2 regions of the Luteibacter anthropi genome follow, and region 2 is predicted to be linked to the other one. Evidence: riboswitches for the same ligand, from Rfam matches in the RefSeq annotation. Region 2 holds a riboswitch; the other holds the start of a gene.
What was found. Region 2 has a riboswitch for thiamine pyrophosphate ahead of thiC (phosphomethylpyrimidine synthase ThiC). Riboswitches for the same ligand answer to the same signal wherever they lie in the genome.
Positions count from the first base shown of each region.

Region 1: linked by a shared signal. The riboswitch ahead of KR767_RS09560 (TonB-dependent siderophore receptor) and the one ahead of thiC (phosphomethylpyrimidine synthase ThiC) in region 2 are both predicted to bind thiamine pyrophosphate.

Region 1 covers NZ_CP077072.1:2,151,316-2,159,268, forward strand. Annotated here, with positions in the region: gene KR767_RS09545 (efflux RND transporter permease subunit) at 1-831, shown strand, start outside; gene KR767_RS09550 (efflux transporter outer membrane subunit) at 834-2,330, shown strand; gene KR767_RS09555 (phosphotransferase enzyme family protein) at 2,340-3,473, shown strand; TPP riboswitch at 3,493-3,588, shown strand; gene KR767_RS09560 (TonB-dependent siderophore receptor) at 3,643-5,814, shown strand; gene pnuC (nicotinamide riboside transporter PnuC) at 5,804-6,385, shown strand; gene KR767_RS09570 (aldo/keto reductase) at 7,240-7,953, opposite strand, start outside.
Region 2 covers NZ_CP077072.1:922,734-930,686, reverse strand. Annotated here, with positions in the region: gene KR767_RS04315 (TolC family outer membrane protein) at 1-1,240, opposite strand, end outside; gene KR767_RS04310 (protein-L-isoaspartate O-methyltransferase family protein) at 1,276-1,935, opposite strand; gene KR767_RS04305 (TetR/AcrR family transcriptional regulator) at 2,300-2,962, shown strand; TPP riboswitch at 2,998-3,097, shown strand; gene thiC (phosphomethylpyrimidine synthase ThiC) at 3,171-5,012, shown strand; gene KR767_RS04295 (ferritin-like domain-containing protein) at 5,176-5,748, shown strand; gene KR767_RS04290 (DUF2333 family protein) at 5,786-6,814, shown strand; gene ppa (inorganic diphosphatase) at 6,981-7,514, opposite strand; gene KR767_RS04280 (prolyl oligopeptidase family serine peptidase) at 7,647-7,953, opposite strand, start outside.

The sequences.
Region 1 (7,953 bases), 1.2 Mb from region 2:
CGCGTGCCGCACGGTATCGCGGCGGATCCGGAGTCGCTGGGACGTCTTGTGCTCACGGCGCCTTCCGGTGCCCGCGTGCCGCTGGCCATGGTCACCCACATCACGATGCAGACGGGCGAGAGCACCATCGCCCACGAGCAGACGCGCCGGCAGATCACGATACGCATCGACAACCGTGATCGCGCGCTGTCGGAGTACCTGGCGGATGCCCAGCAGCGCATCGCGTCGAAAGTGCATTTCGATGCATCGACCTACACCTTGCAGTGGGCTGGCCAGTTCGAGAACCAGCAGCGCGCGCAATCGCGCCTGGTGCTGGTGATGGGACTGGTTCTGGCAGTGATGGCCGTGTTCCTGTTTGCCGAGTTCGGCAACCTGCGTCAGGCCCTGCTCGTGCTGGCCGTGGTGCCACTGGCGACGCTTGGTGGCCTGATTTCGCTGCATGTGAAAGGAGAAACGCTGAACATCGCGACAGCCGTGGGCTTTATCGCCTTGTTTGGCGTGGCGGTGCAGAACGGCATCATCATGGTGGCCAACTTCAATCGCATGCGCCGTGACGGCCATGACGTGCGCGAAGCGGTGCTTTCCGGCGCAAGCGAGCGTTTCCGTCCCGTGCTGATGACGGCCACAGTCGCCAGCGTAGGCATGTTGCCCGCCGCGCTTGCCACCGGTATTGGTACGGACGTGCAGCGTGGCCTCGCCACGGTGGTGGTGGGTGGCCTCGTGGTCGCGACCCTGCTGACCTTGTTCATCCTTCCCACTTTCTACGATGTGCTGGAGCGTTCCGTGGAGCGCCGTCGCCGCCGTCATGCGCGGCCCGGGCAGGAGATCTGATCATGCGCCAGTTCATTCAAGCCAGGGCATGCACGCGCCTGTTGCTGCCCCTGCTTCTCGTCGGGCTCGCCGGCTGTGCGGTGGGTCCGGACTTCCAGCGTCCCGACGCGCCGAAGGCCACGGCATACGAGCCGCATCCCAGACCAATGACAGGGCACGCCGCGCAGCACATCGTGGAAGGCATGGATATTCCCGGCCAGTGGTGGACGCTGTTCCACGACAAGCAGCTGGATGCGCTGATCGCCGACGCGCTGGCGCATAACAGTGACGTGACCGCCGCACACGCGGCGCTGCGCCAGGCGTGGGAAAACGTGAGGGCCCAGCGCGGGGCCTATTTCCCCACGGTGAACGGCAGCGTGAACAGCACACGCCAGGATACGGCGGCGGATGTCGCCAGCGGTGCCGCGTCCAATGCCAGCCTGTACAACCTCACCACGGCACAGCTCAGTGTGTCGTATTCGCCCGATATCTGGGGTGGTACGCGACGCCAGGTGGAATCGAGCGTGGCGCAGGCCGAGGCGCAGCGCTTCCAGCTGGAGGCCACGTATCTGACGCTGACCAGCAACGTGGTGAATGCCGCCATCGGCGAGGCGTCGCTGCGCGAGCAGATCGACGTCACCCAGCGCATCATCGACGCGCAGGGTCGCATCCTCGAAACGCTTCGTCGCCAGCGTGCGCTGGGTGACGTTTCCGATGGTGATATCGCCGTGCAGGTGGCTGCGCTGGAACAGAGCAGGGCGACGCTGCCACCGCTGGAAAAGCAGCTGGCGCAACAGCGCGACCTGCTGGCCGTGCTCACGGGCCGGCGTCCGGACGAATCGGTGCCGGCGGTGTTCACCCTCGAATCATTGCACCTGCCGAAGGAACTGCCGCTCAGCCTTCCGGCGAAGCTGGTGGAGCAACGTCCCGACGTGCGCGCGGCCGAAGAAGCCCTGCATGGCGCCAGCGCCGATGTGGGCGTGGCGGTCGCGGCACGCCTGCCGGACCTCCAGATCACGGCCACCGCCGGCACCACGGCAGAGAAGACCAGCCAGCTGTTTGCGGGCAGCACCGGTTTCTGGAGCCTGGGAGCGGGCCTGACCCAGCCCCTGTTCGACGGCGGCACGCTCAAGCACAAGCAGCGTGCGGCGGAGGCGGCCTATGACCAGGCAGCGGCGCAGTACCGCGGCGTGGTGCTGGCAGCCCTGCAATCGGTGGCAGACACTCTTCATGCCATCCGTGCCGACACGCAGGCCCTGTTGGCGGCCCAGCGGGCGGAGCGCGCGGCGGCAAGCAGCCTGTCCATCCTCCAGCAGCAGCTGAGCCTTGGCGACGCCAGCCAGTCGCAGGTGCTTGCCAGCGAACTGCTCTGGCGGCAGGCCCTGTTGTCGCTGGCACAGGCCAAGGCCACTCGCTTGTCCGACACCACGGCCCTGTTCCAGGCACTGGGTGGCGGCTGGTGGAACCGTCACGACGACGCGGATACCGCGTCGGCCACGACGGAGCAGCCGCACGGGTAAACTCCCGGGATGATCGACGACGTCCACCTTACCCACGGCCTTGCCGGCGACGAACTGGAACCCGACTGGCCGCCGCTGGTCGCTCCCGAGGTGGGCGTCGTCCTTGAACACTATCCGCAGCTGGGCGGCCTGCGCGCACTGGCCTGGCGCAGCCCCCGGCCGCTGTCTGCCGCCGCGCTGGTCGATACGGCGCAGGGGCGCGTCTTCATGAAGCGCCACCATCGCAGCGTGCGCACACCGGCACAGCTGGAAGAAGAGCACCATTTCTCGGCGCACCTGCGTGCGCGAGGTATGCCCGTGCCGCGTGTGCTTGCCATGGAAGACGGCGCCACGGTCCTGAAGCAGGGCCAATGGGTCTACGAGATCCACGACCCGGCACGCGGTCGCGATATCTACCGCGATGCGTTCTCGTGGTCGCCTATTGGTGGGGTGAAACATGCCTGGGCGGCGGGCGCGATGCTTGGCCGGCTGCATCTGGCCGCCGAAGGCTATGACGCGCCCCAGCGATCCACCGATATCCTCGTGGCCCGCGCGGAAATTCTTTCCGATCCGGACCCGGTGGCGTCCATGGCTGACCAGCTGGCGCACCGGCCGCACCTGGATGCCTACCTGCGCCGGCACGACTGGAAAACCCAGGTCAGCACCGCCATCGCACCCTGGCATAGGAGTGCCTGGGATGGCATCGCGTATCAGGCGCCGCTATGGACGCACGGCGACTGGCATGTGTCGAACCTCTGCTGGAGCGACGATGGCGACGCCGCCACGATTACCGACGTGCTGGACTTCGGCCTGTCGGCGCGCACCTTTGCCCTGTTCGACCTCGCGACCGCCATCGAGCGCAATGCCATTGCATGGCTGGACGTGGCGCGTGGTGACATCGCCCGTACGGATCTTGCCCTGGCGCTGCTTCGCGGCTACCGCTCGGTAAGGCCACTCACGGCCGAAGACGTAGCCCTGCTTGCCGACGTGTTGCCGCTGGTGCATATCGACTTCGCACTGTCCGAGGTGGAGTATTTCGAGGGCATCACGCGCCGCCCCGACCACGCCGACGTGGCCTATCACACCTTCCTGCGCGGCCATGCGGCCTGGTTTGCCGGCCCCTACGGCCGGGCCTTCCTGGACTTCCTGCGCTACGCCGTCTGACGATTCGTGGTTCAATAGGCGCCTGAAGCGGGGGTGCCGGGCGAATGCCGGCTGAGAGAGTCCCTTGGAACCTGATCCGGTTAACACCGGCGTAGGGAGCTTGCAGGACCACGGCCGTCTGCGCGGCATGCGGTCCGCCGTCGCTTCGTCCGTAGCCACGAAGACGACGATGAACCCCTCCCGCACCCCGCTTTTCCTTGCCCTGCTTGCCGCCGCGCCGTTCGCGCGGGCAGCCGACGATGCCGCGCCGCAGGCGCGCACCCTGCCCACGATCGACGTGCATGCCACCACTGCCAACGGTTACCAGGCCGCCAGTTCGCAGCTGGATACCTTCGGCAGCTTCGGCAGCGCGAGCCTGCACGACACGCCGGCCGCGATCACCGTGATTACGCGCGCGCAGATCGACGACCGCCAGCCCCGTTCGCTGAGCGAACTGGTGCGCGGCGATGCCGCGATCAACGACAACTACGCGCCGGTGGGTTACTACCAGGATGTCTCCATCCGTGGTTTTCCGCTCGATCTGGCCACCGGCTTCCGCTTCAACGGCATGCTCATGTCAGGTGAACAGCGACTGGCGCTGGAAGGCAAGGAGCGCGTGGAAGTGCTCAAGGGCCTGGGTGGACTGGAAGCCGGCGTGGTCGAGCCCGGTGGCCTGGTCAACTATGTGAGCAAGCGTGCAGCGGACGTCCATACGGTCACCGTCGGCACAGATTCGCATGGTTCGTCATACGAAGCGCTCGATCTCGGTGCCTGGTTCTCGCCGTCGTTCGGGATGCGCGTGAACGCGGCCAACGAGCAGACCCACTCGTATATCGAGCATGCCAATGGTCGGCGCAGCTTTGTTTCCATCGCGGCAGACTGGAAGATCAGCGAGCGTGCCACACTGCTGCTCGATACGGATTACCAGACCAGCGGCCAGCGTTCGGCTTCAGGCTACCAGCTGCTCGGTGGCACCACGATTCCCGGGCATCCCAGTCGCACGCGCCTGCTGGGGTACCAGCCCTGGCAGCAGCCGGTGGGTATTCATTCGAGCAATACCTCGCTGCGCTTCAATTACCGCTTCAGCGACAACTGGAACGGCCAGCTGTCGGCAGGACATAGCCGCACTGCCATCGACGACAACGTGGCGTTTGCCTATGGTTGTGCGTATGCCGCTGCCTGCGCAAACGGTTCGCCGGGTTATTTCTTCGCGCCGAACGGCGACTACGACGTCTACGATTTCCGCAGTCCCGACGATACCCGCGTGAACGACGAAGTGCGCGCCGTTCTTACCGGCAGTTTCGCCACGGGCAGCGTGGATCACGAGCTGAACGTGGGTGCCAGCAGTTTCCGGCGCACGCTGGATCAGCGTCCTTACGTGTACGACTACGTGGGTACGGCGAACATCGACGATCCCGAGCCGCCGGTGTTCGCACCATCGCCCAACCAGCCCGGTCCGTCGGCACGCCGGCTCACCAGCTGGCAGCGTACTTTGTTTGCCATCGACCGCGTGCATCTGGGCGAACAGTGGCAGGTGCTGGCGGGTGCACGCCTGGTGCGTCTGGACGAAACCGCTTATGACAGTAGTGGCGTTGAGCAGCGACATACGCGTATGACCAAGACGCTGCCGCAGGCCGCCGTGCTCTGGCAGCCCACGGCGCCTCTGACCACCTATGTCAGCTACGGCGAGGGCCTGTCGCTGGGTCGCTCGGCGCCGTACTGGACGAGCAATGGCGGCACGACGCTGGCGCCGTTGCATTCGCGGCAGATCGAGGCGGGCGCGAAGTACGCCGTCAGTGATTCGCTGGACCTCCAGGCGGCGGTATATCGCATCCGTCAGCCCTATCAGTTCGCGAGCCCGGATAGTTCGGCCTCGGGCTTCACCTTCGTGCAGATGGGCCAGGAGGTGCATACGGGCGTCGAGCTGAACCTCGCCGGTCGCGTCACCGACAACCTGCGCATCACGGCCAGTGCCAATGCGATACGCGCACGTGCGGAAAACACGGGCATTGCCGCTTACGAAGGCCATCAGGTAATCAACGTGCCGCGTTGGCGCACGGCGGTATATGCCGACTACAGCCTGCCGTTTGCGCCGGGCCTGGCCATGCTTGGCGGCTGGCGCTATGTGGGTACGAACGTTGCCACACCCGATGGCCGCACCAGTGTGCCGGCCTATCATGTGTTCGATGCGGGGCTGCGCTATGTCACTGCCATCGATGCGCATGCGCTCACGATCCGCCTCAACGTCGACAACGTGTTCAATCACTTCTACTGGCGCGATACGGGCAGTTCGGGCGGCGACCGTTACCTGTTCCCGGGCATGCCGCGCCTGGCGCGCCTGTCGGTGACGTATGACCTTTGAGCTGTCGGCCTTCGAGGTGTCTGCTGCGCTGGTGAGCGCGGCGGGCGTATGGCTTACGGCACGGCGCAGTCCCTGGTCGTGGCCTGTGGGACTGGTGTCCGTGATTGCCTATGCGTGGATCTTCATCGAGGCGAAGCTGTACTCGGATACTTTGTTGCAGGTGGTGTTTGCCGTGTTGATCCTCTACGGCTGGCAGCGATGGTTGCGTCATCTTGACGATACGGGCCATGTGCGCGTCACGGCGCTCGACAGGCGCAGTGCGATCCTGCATCTGGCCGTGGGCACGCTTGCTGCCCTGGCGCTTGGCTTCGGCATGCATCGCTGGACGGATGCTGCGCTGCCGTGGCTGGATGCGGCGCTTACCGCGTTCAGCCTCGTTGCCCAGTGGTGGCAGGCGCGTCGGCATGCTGCTGCGTGGTGGTTGTGGATCGTGGTGGATGTGATCTACGTAGGCGAGTACGTCTATAAGGATCTGCCGGTCACGGCCGTGCTGTACGCTGGTTTCGTCGTGCTGGCGTCGATGGGTCTGCGTGCCTGGCGCCAGGACCTTCGGACGCATGCCGTCACTTGATGTCTCTTATTCCTCCCCTCACGTCGTCCCTGCGAACGCAGGGACCCAGTGCGGTGCAATAGGTTTCCGCGAGCGGGTTACCTACACACAAGCCGATGAAACGTGGCGGTGTTTACTGGTGAACCGTGGCGCTGGGTTCCTGCGTTCGCAGGAACGACGGGTTGGGAGATTGCGATTCCCTGTCTACCCCTCACGTCGTCCCTGCGATCGCAGGGACCCAGTGCGGTGCAATAGGTTTCCGCGAGAGGGTTACCTACACACAAGCCGATGAAACGTGGCGGTGTTTACTGGTGAACCGAGGCGCTGGGTTCCTGCGTTCGCAGGAACGACGGGTTGGGAGATTGCGATTCCCTGTCTACCCCTCACGTCGTCCCTGCGATCGCAGGGACCCAGTGCGGTGCAATAGGTTTCCGCGAGAGGGTTACCTACACACAAGCCGATGAAACGTGGCGGTGTTTACTGGTGAACCGTGGCGCTGGGTTCCTGCGTTCGCAGGAACGACGGGTTGGGAGATTGCGATTCCCTGTCTACCCCTCACGTCGTCCCTGCGAACGCGGGGACCCAGTGCGGTGCAATAGGTTTCCGCGAGAGGGTTACCTACACACAAGCCGATGAAACGTGGCGGTGTTTACTGGTGAACCGAGGCGCTGGGTTCCTGCGTTCGCAGGAACGACGGGTTGGGAGATTGCGATTCCCTGTCTACCCCTCACGTCGTCCCTGCGATCGCAGGGACCCAGTGCGGTGCGGTGGGTTCTCGCGAGAGGGTCACCTACACACAAGCCGATGCAACGTAGCGGTGTTTACTGGTGAATCGGTGCGCTGGGTTCCTGCCTGCGCAGGAACGACAGGCGGGCCTACTTTTTGTCCAGGTGTGGACGCAGCAGTGGCATGTCGGCTTCGCTGAGGCGGTCCGATGCAGTGTACAACTGATGCCAGTACGGGTAGAGCACCGGCGGGGCGCTGACATCATCCAGATGCTGACGCTCCTCGGCGGTGAGCTTCAGCTCGGTCGCTGCGAGATTGTCGCGGAACTGTGCCTCGGTACGGCCGCCGATTACCAGAGACGTCACGGCCGGACGCTCCAGCAGCCACGCCAGGGCGACCTGCGCCGCCGATACGCCACGCGCCTCGCCGATCGACACCAGCACGTCCACGATGCGCCACAGACGCTCTTCATCGCGGATCGGCGGCTCCGTCCAGCCGGCGAGCTGGCGTGAACCTTCCGGAGCCTTCGCATCGCGACGGTGCTTGCCCGAGAGCAGGCCCGCAGCAAGCGGACTCCATACGAGTACGCCCAGTCCCTGGTCGATGGAGATCGGCAGCAATTCATACTCGGCTTCGCGCGCTTCCAGCGTGTAATGGATCTGCTGGGCAACAAAGCGCTGGCGATGTTCGCGCTCGCTGATACCCAGCGCCTTCATCAGATGCCACGCCGAATAGTTCGAGCAGCCGAGGTAGCGAACCTTACCCTGCTTCACCAGCGTATCGAGTGCTTCGAGGGTTTCTTCCAGCGGCGTGAGTCCGTCCCACTGGTGGACCTGGTACAGGTCGATCACGTCGGTACGCAG
Region 2 (7,953 bases):
CCACGATGGTGCGGGTGCCCACCTCAAAACCGGCCTGGGTGGCGTCACGCGCGCTTTCGGCGGATTCCACGGCGGCCTTCGTCGCACCGACCTTGCTGATGCCGGCCACGACCGAACGGTAGTAGTTCAGCGTGTCGCGGACGACCTGGCGACGGGTGATTTCCAGCGAGTCCTGGGCGGAGTCGCGCTGGTAGATCGCCTGGCGCACCTTCGACTGCGTGAAGCCACCGGAGAAGATGGGCACCGACAGCGTGAGGCCCACGGTGGTGGTACCACGGCCGTTGGGATTGCTGGCGCTGCTGATGGAGCCGAGGTTTTCGGTCCACTGCGACTGCTTGTTGTACGAAGCGGTGGCATTCAGCGTGGGCAGGTGGCCGGCGCGTGCCGAGGTGATGGAATGCTCGGCCGAATCGACGTTGTACTGACCCGAGATGATGGTCGGGTTGGTCTTGACCGCCTGGGATACCCACGCGTTGGGATCGTTCGGCGAGGGAGCATCCATCGGCAGCTGCTCGCGCAGCTTCTTCAGGTTCTCCGACGGCTTGCCGGTGATCTGGGTCAGCGCTTCGCGCGAGTCCGACAGGGTGTTCTCGGCGGTGATGACCGACGCCACGGCGGAGTCGTGCTGGGCCTTGGCGTCCTGCACGTCGGTGATTGCCGACAGGCCCACGTCGAAACGCTGCTGCGCCTGTTCAAGCTGGCGCGCGAGCGCCTGCTCGTTCGCCTTGGCGAAGGTCAGGGCGTCGTCGTTGGTCAGCACCTGGAAGTAGGCGCTGGCCACACGGGCGAACAGCTGCTGGGCGGCAGCGTCGTAGGCAGCTGTCTGCGAATCCGCCGACGAGTGGGCGGCCTTCAGGTCGGAGATCTTGCTGAAGTCGAAGACGACCTGGTTGACCGTGGCACCCAGTGCGCGCGTGCGGGTGTGCCCCACGTCGCTCGACAGGATGGGCCGGCCCTGGGCGTCACGCAGGGTGTCGCCCGTGGTGGGGTCGGTGAGCGTCACGCGTGACGGACCCGCCGGATCGGCCTGGTTGAGGCTCAGCGTGCCATTCACCTGCGGAAGCAGGGCGGAGCGGGCCTGGACCACACCTTCACCCGTGGCGAGGCGCTGTGAATCGGCCTGGGACAGCGTCGGATCGTTAGCCCGGGCCAGACGGTAGGCATCGAGCAGGTCTTCCGCCTGGCTGGCGAAGGGCATCGCGGCCAGTGCGAACGCGACGGTGAACAGCTTCAAGCGCATGGTATCGCCTCGTGGATGATGGGAAAGCTTGTGGGTCAGAGCACGAAGCGCTTCACCGGCGCAGCATGCGCCAGGTAGGGAAGGTCCGTTTCAAACAGGGATTCCTCGCGGAAGCGACCCTCGCCCTCATGAGTGAGGAGCACCGCCGTCTGGGCGGGTGAATCGCCGCGGACCACGAACATGCGGCCACCGACCTTCAGCCAGCGCACGAATTTCTCGGGAACCGCGTGGACTGCCCCGGTGACCACGACGACATCGAAAACGCCGGCCGGCGCGTAGCCGTTGACGGCTTCGGCGGTCTCCAGCGAGACGTTGGTGACACCGGCAGCCGACAGGCGCTGGCGGGCGCCCTCGACGAAGTCGGCATGCATGTCGATGCTGGTGACCTTGCCGCCAAGGCGGGCAAGGCAGGCGGTGAGGTAACCCGAGCCGGTGCCGATTTCCAGCACGTCGTCGGTCTTGGTCAGGGCGATGGCCTGCAACACACGGCCTTCGATCACGGGCTTCATCATCACCTCGCCATGGCCCAGGGGCAGGGTGAGGTCGGCGAATGCCACGTTACGGTGGGCCGGTGCGACGAAGTCTTCGCGACGGACCGACTTGAGGGTCTCGAGGACGTCGTAATCCAGGACCTCCCAGGGGCGGACCTGGTTCTCGACCATGTTCTGCCGGGCCTGTTCGAAATTCATCGCCATGGTGTTCAATCCCGTACGAAATCTGTAAAAAAAGGTCTGGAAGGATAAGCGGTTACCGCCCACATTCCCTAATGTTAAGGCTGAGGTCGCCGGGCCATCGGACGAAGTGCCGGAAGTCACCGGACATACCTGACGGAAGTCATGCTTCCGTGAGATCCGGGGTTCTGGCGGCTGAACGACCGATGGCGAGCATCCTTTCAAGCCATTGGGAACCACCCGTGGGCGGCCCCACTTTCAATTCTAAGGTAGACGGGCGGCGATGCTCCGCTTTTTCCGGTGACGCGGATGCCAACTGCGTCGTGCTGGAAATAACTAAACCGATGCGTATAATAAAGTCATAATCTTTGTTTGTGAAGGTGTAGCCATGAACGCCAGCCCGAAAATGAAACCCCAGGGCCCGGGGCGTCCGAAGGACATGGAGAAACGCGCGGCCATCCTCGACGCGGCCAAGGCCCTGTTTACCCAGGGTGGCTTCGCGGGTACGAGCATGGATGCCGTCGCGGCGTCCGCGGGCGTGTCCAAGCTCACCGTTTACAGCCATTTCGGCGACAAGGACAACCTCTTCCGCGAGGTGATCCGCGCGCACGTGCAGGAACGCCTGCCGGACGACCTGTTCGATTTCAGCCCGGGCGCAGACATCCGCGTCACCCTGGGCAACATCGCCAGCCGCCATGCGGCCATGGAAACCAACACGGAATCCGTGGGCACCTTCCGCGCCATCCTGTCCGACTGCCATTCCGGCGGCAACCCGCGCTTCGGCCGGCTGGTGTGGGAAGAAGGCCCGGCCCGCATGCACAAGCTCGTGCAGCGCCTGCTCGAAGGCGCCACCAGCCGTGGCCAGCTCGATATCCCCGACGTTTCCCGCGCCACCACGCAGTTCCTGGCCCTGCTCAAGGGCGACCTGCTGATCCGCCGGCTGTTCGGCTGCGAAGACTGCGCCGTGCAGTTTGCCGAGGAAGTACGTGCCAATGCGCTGGCCGCTGTCGAGATGTTCATGCGCGCCTATTCGCCGCGCGTCGAGGCCTGATCGCTCGCTTCCTGCTCCGCTTCGTGATTGAATGGTCGGCGAAGCGGGGGTGCCCATGCGATAAGCGCGGGCTGAGAGAGTCCCTTCGAACCTGATCCGGTTGGTACCGGCGTAGGAAGCTTCGCCCACGGGTGACGTGCGTCTGTGCGCGCGTGCCCTGTGGCGGTGCCGTCCGCTTCTCCCTTCCCCCGTGAGGACCGAGAAGCCGATGAATGCCATGCCGTCCGATCTTGCCCGCGCCGCGCGCGAGCTTTCCGAATCCGTTACCCAGCCCATCTCAGGCTCCCGCAAGATCCATGTGACGGGCAGCCGTCCCGACCTGCGCGTGCCCATGCGCGAGATCGCGCAGTCGTCCACGCCGACGCTGTTCGGTGGCGAGACCAATCCCTCCATTGTCGTCTACGACACCTCCGGTCCCTATACCGATCCGGCGCACGCCATCGACCTGGCTACCGGCCTGCCGGCGCTGCGTGCCGGATGGATCGAGGAGCGTGGCGACGTGGAGCGCCTGGATGGCCTGTCGTCGACGTTCGGCCGTTCGCGCGAGGACGACGCGCGCCTGGATGCCATCCGCTTCGGCGAGCGCCGTCTGCCGCTGCGTGCGAAGGCCGGTGCCAACGTCACCCAGATGCATTACGCCCGTCGGGGCATCGTGACGCCGGAGATGGAATACATCGCCATCCGCGAGAACCAGCGCATCGAAGCTCTGGGCGAGAGTGCGCTGCGTACCCAGCATCCCGGCGAAGCGTACGGTGCAGCCCTGCCGCGCCTGATCACGCCTGAGTTCGTACGCGATGAAGTGGCCCGTGGCCGCGCCATCATTCCCGCGAACATCAACCACCCGGAAGCCGAGCCGATGATCATCGGCCGCAACTTCCTCACCAAGGTCAACGCGAACATCGGTAACAGTGCCGTCAGTTCCGGCATTGCCGAGGAAGTGGAAAAGCTGGTGTGGGCGATCCGCTGGGGCGGCGACACCGTGATGGATCTCTCCACCGGCAAGCACATCCACGAAACGCGCGAGTGGATCATCCGCAATTCACCGGTACCCATCGGCACGGTGCCCATTTACCAGGCGCTGGAAAAGGTGGGCGGTGTCGCCGAAGACCTCACCTGGGAAATCTTCCGCGACACGCTGATCGAGCAGGCGGAGCAGGGCGTGGATTACTTCACGATCCATGCCGGCGTGCTGCTGCGTTTCGTGCCACTCACCGCGAAGCGCGTGACCGGCATCGTGTCGCGTGGTGGTTCGATCATGGCCAAGTGGTGCCTTGCGCATCACCGCGAGAATTTCCTCTACACGCACTTCGAGGATATCTGCGAGATCATGAAGGCCTACGACGTGTCCTTCAGCCTCGGTGATGGACTGCGCCCGGGCTGCGTTGCCGATGCCAACGACGCGGCACAGTTCGGCGAACTGGATACGCTGGGCGAGCTGACGCAGATCGCGTGGAAGCACGACGTGCAGTGCATGATCGAAGGCCCCGGCCACGTGCCCATGCAGCTCATCAAGGAGAACATGGAGCGCCAGCTGGAGAAGTGCCACGAGGCGCCGTTCTATACGCTGGGACCACTCACCACGGACATTGCGCCGGGTTACGACCACATCACCAGCGCCATCGGCGCGGCGATGATCGGCTGGTTCGGCACGGCGATGCTCTGCTACGTGACGCCGAAGGAACACCTGGGCCTGCCCAACCGGCAGGACGTGCGCGACGGCATCATTGCCTACAAGATCGCCGCCCATGCGGCGGACCTGGCCAAGGGGCATCCCGGTGCCCAGGTACGCGACAACGCCTTGTCGAAGGCGCGTTTCGAGTTCCGCTGGGACGACCAGTTCAACCTGGGCCTGGATCCGGACAAGGCACGCGAATTCCACGACGAGACGATGCCGAAGGATGCCCATAAGTCGGCCCACTTCTGCTCCATGTGCGGGCCGAAGTTCTGCTCGATGAAAATTACCCAGGACGTACGCGAGTACGCCGAGGGCATGGAAGAAAAGGCCCTGGAATTCCGGGAGCAGGGCAGCGAGGTGTACCGCCGGGCGTAAGGTTGCGAAGGGCATCGCCCGGTCCTGGGAAACAGGGCCGGGCGCTTGCCGGGCATTCCAAATGCACACGATTCGCATTCGGCGATTCTTCACCCGTTCTTCCCAGCGGCCACCCTAACGTCAGGGACATTTCCCACGTCACCTTCCAAGGAGACCTAAGGCCATGTCCAAAGCCAAGCCATTCGTCAGCGATATCGAGAACATTCGTAAGCGCGCCCGCGAGCACATCGACAAGGGGGCGATTACCTCGGGGTATCGCGCGGATCGCGAAACGGTGATCAAACTGCTCAACGAAGCGCTGGCCACCGAGATCGTCTGCGTGCTCCGCTACAAGTATCACTACTACATGGCGCCGGGCATCCACTCGCAGAGCGTCAAGGCCGAATTCCTCGAACATGCCAACGAAGAACAGGTGCATGCCGACCGCATCGCGGAGCGCATCACCCAGCTCGACGGCACACCGAATTTCAGCCCGGAAGGCCTGCTTTCACGCAGTCATGCCGATTACGTCGAAGGCGTGGACCTGGTCGACATGATCAAGGAAGACCTCGTTGCCGAGCGCATCGCCATCGACAGCTACCGCGACATCGTGAACTACATCGGCGACGATGATCCGACCACGCGCCGCATCATGGAAGACATCCTCGCGCAGGAAGAAGAGCACGCCGAAGACATGGCGACCTTGCTGGAGAATCTCGGCAAGAAGGGTGAGCCGGCGGCACCCTCGAAGCATTGAGGGGTAAGCTAGGGGCGAACGTTCGCTCTGACGAAGGATGACCATGAACGCGACCGCCGCCCCCGCGCCTGCCCCGAAACGCAGGCGCCGATCCTTGAGCCTCGTGATCGCACTGCCGATCACGCTTCTCATTCTGCTGGTGCTGTTCTTCATGTGGTGGTGGGACAAGGAACCGGAGCAGTTCGATCCGGTCGCCGTGACCGCCGCACACATGAAGGACCTCGGCCGCCCCGTGAGCACGGGTGCCGTCACCACCTACACGTTGATCCGCTCCGTCGACACCCTGATGGACAAGCGCGGCGGCTACCTGAGCAACGACCGGCTGCCGCCCGGGGCGTTCATGGACAACATCCCCAACTGGGAATTCGGCTCGCTCACCGCCTCGCGCGACCTCGTACGGGCCCTGCGCAACGACTTCAGCCGTTCGCAGACCCAGTCCACGGAGGACAAGGCGCTCGGCGAGGCCGACCCCCTGCTCAACAGCCCCAACGATCGCTGGCTGTTTCCCAGCACGGAATCCCAGTACCGCAAGGCCACGAACGACCTGGAAGACTACCTGGGCCGCCTGAGTGACTCGGAGGATGGCAACGCCCACTTCTACGCCCGCGCCGACAACCTGGCCGACTACCTGCAGACGGTCTCGACCCGCCTGGGCTCGCTGTCCCAGCGACTGTCGGCCAGCGTGGGCCAGCTCAAGGTCGACGCGGCGCCCAACGCCGACGTGGGCGCCAATGCGGCGCCGGCCAAGGCCGTCTACGAGAAGACGCCCTGGAACAAGATCGACGACAACTTCTACGAAGCCCGGGGTTACACCTGGGCCCTTCTGGAACAGTTGAAAGCCTTCCGCCACGACTTCGGGCCCATCCTGAAGTCCAAGAATGCCGATGCCAGCCTCCAGCAGGTGATCCGCGAGCTGGAGGAATCGCAGAAGGCGCTGGGTAGCCCGGTGGTTCTCAACGGCTCGCCATTCGGCTTCTTCGCCAACCATTCGCTGGTGATGGCCAACTACATCTCGCGAGCTAACGCCGCGATCATCGACCTGCGAGCCCTGCTGGGTCGGGGCTGAGCCACAAGAAAAGCCCGCTGACGCGGGCTTTTTCGTCTCTCTGTAGGAGCGCGCCTGCGCGCGACCGGTTTTCGCGATAAACCTGTGGTCGCGCGCAAGGCGCGCTCCTACAGGGGCTTCGAATGCGACCGGACCCGGCCACACACAAAGCGTGCCCCTGGTCGTCTTACTTCGAAGCCTGGTAACGCGCGATGCCGGCGGTGATCTCGGCCTTGGCCTCGTCGGCGCCGACCCAGCCATCCACCTTGACCCACTTGCCCTTCTCGAGATCCTTGTAGTGCTCGAAGAAGTGGCCGATGCGCTCCAGCCAGTGGCCGGACACCTGGGCGATATCGTTGATGTGGGCGTAGCCGCCGAAGATCTTGCCGTGGGGCACGACCACCAGCTTTTCGTCAGCACCCGCTTCGTCGGTCATCTTGAGCATGCCGACCGGATGGCAGCGGATGACCGAGCCCGGGACCAGCGGCAGGGGCAGGATCACCAGGGCGTCAAGCGGATCGCCGTCGCCACCCAGGGTGCCCGGCACATAGCCGTAGTTGCAGGGGTAGCGCATCGGGGTGGAGAGGATGCGGTCGACGAAGATCGCGCCGCTTTCCTTGTCCACTTCGTACTTGACGGGCTCGGCGTCCTTCGGAATTTCGATGATGACGTTGATGTCGTCCGGCACATGCTTGCCGGCGGGAACGAGGTGCAGGCCCATGGTATTCCTTGCTTATTCAGGGGTTAGATCCGCCCCATAGAATAAGCCCTGCACCCCCCGGGGTCCAAATGCCCCGTAGGAGCGCGCCTCGCGCGCGACCGGCACCGGCCGCACGCAAGGCCCACCCTCACCTTATTTCAGGTGTTCCCAAAGATAGGTATACGACAGCGCGTTCATGAACGCCGACTGCTTGTTATCCGCCGCCGCCCCGTGGCCACCCTCGATGTTCTCGTAGAAGCTGGCATCGAAGCCCATGGCCTGCATCCGGGCCGCCATCTTGCGGGCGTGCACCGGGCCCACGCGGTCGTCGCGGGTGGAGGTGGTGAACAGCACGGCCGGGTAATGGGTGCCCTTGTGCAGGTTGTGGTACGGCGAGAAGGTCTGGATGTATTTCCATTCCTCCGGGTTGTCCGGGTTGCCGTACTCGGCCATCCACGAG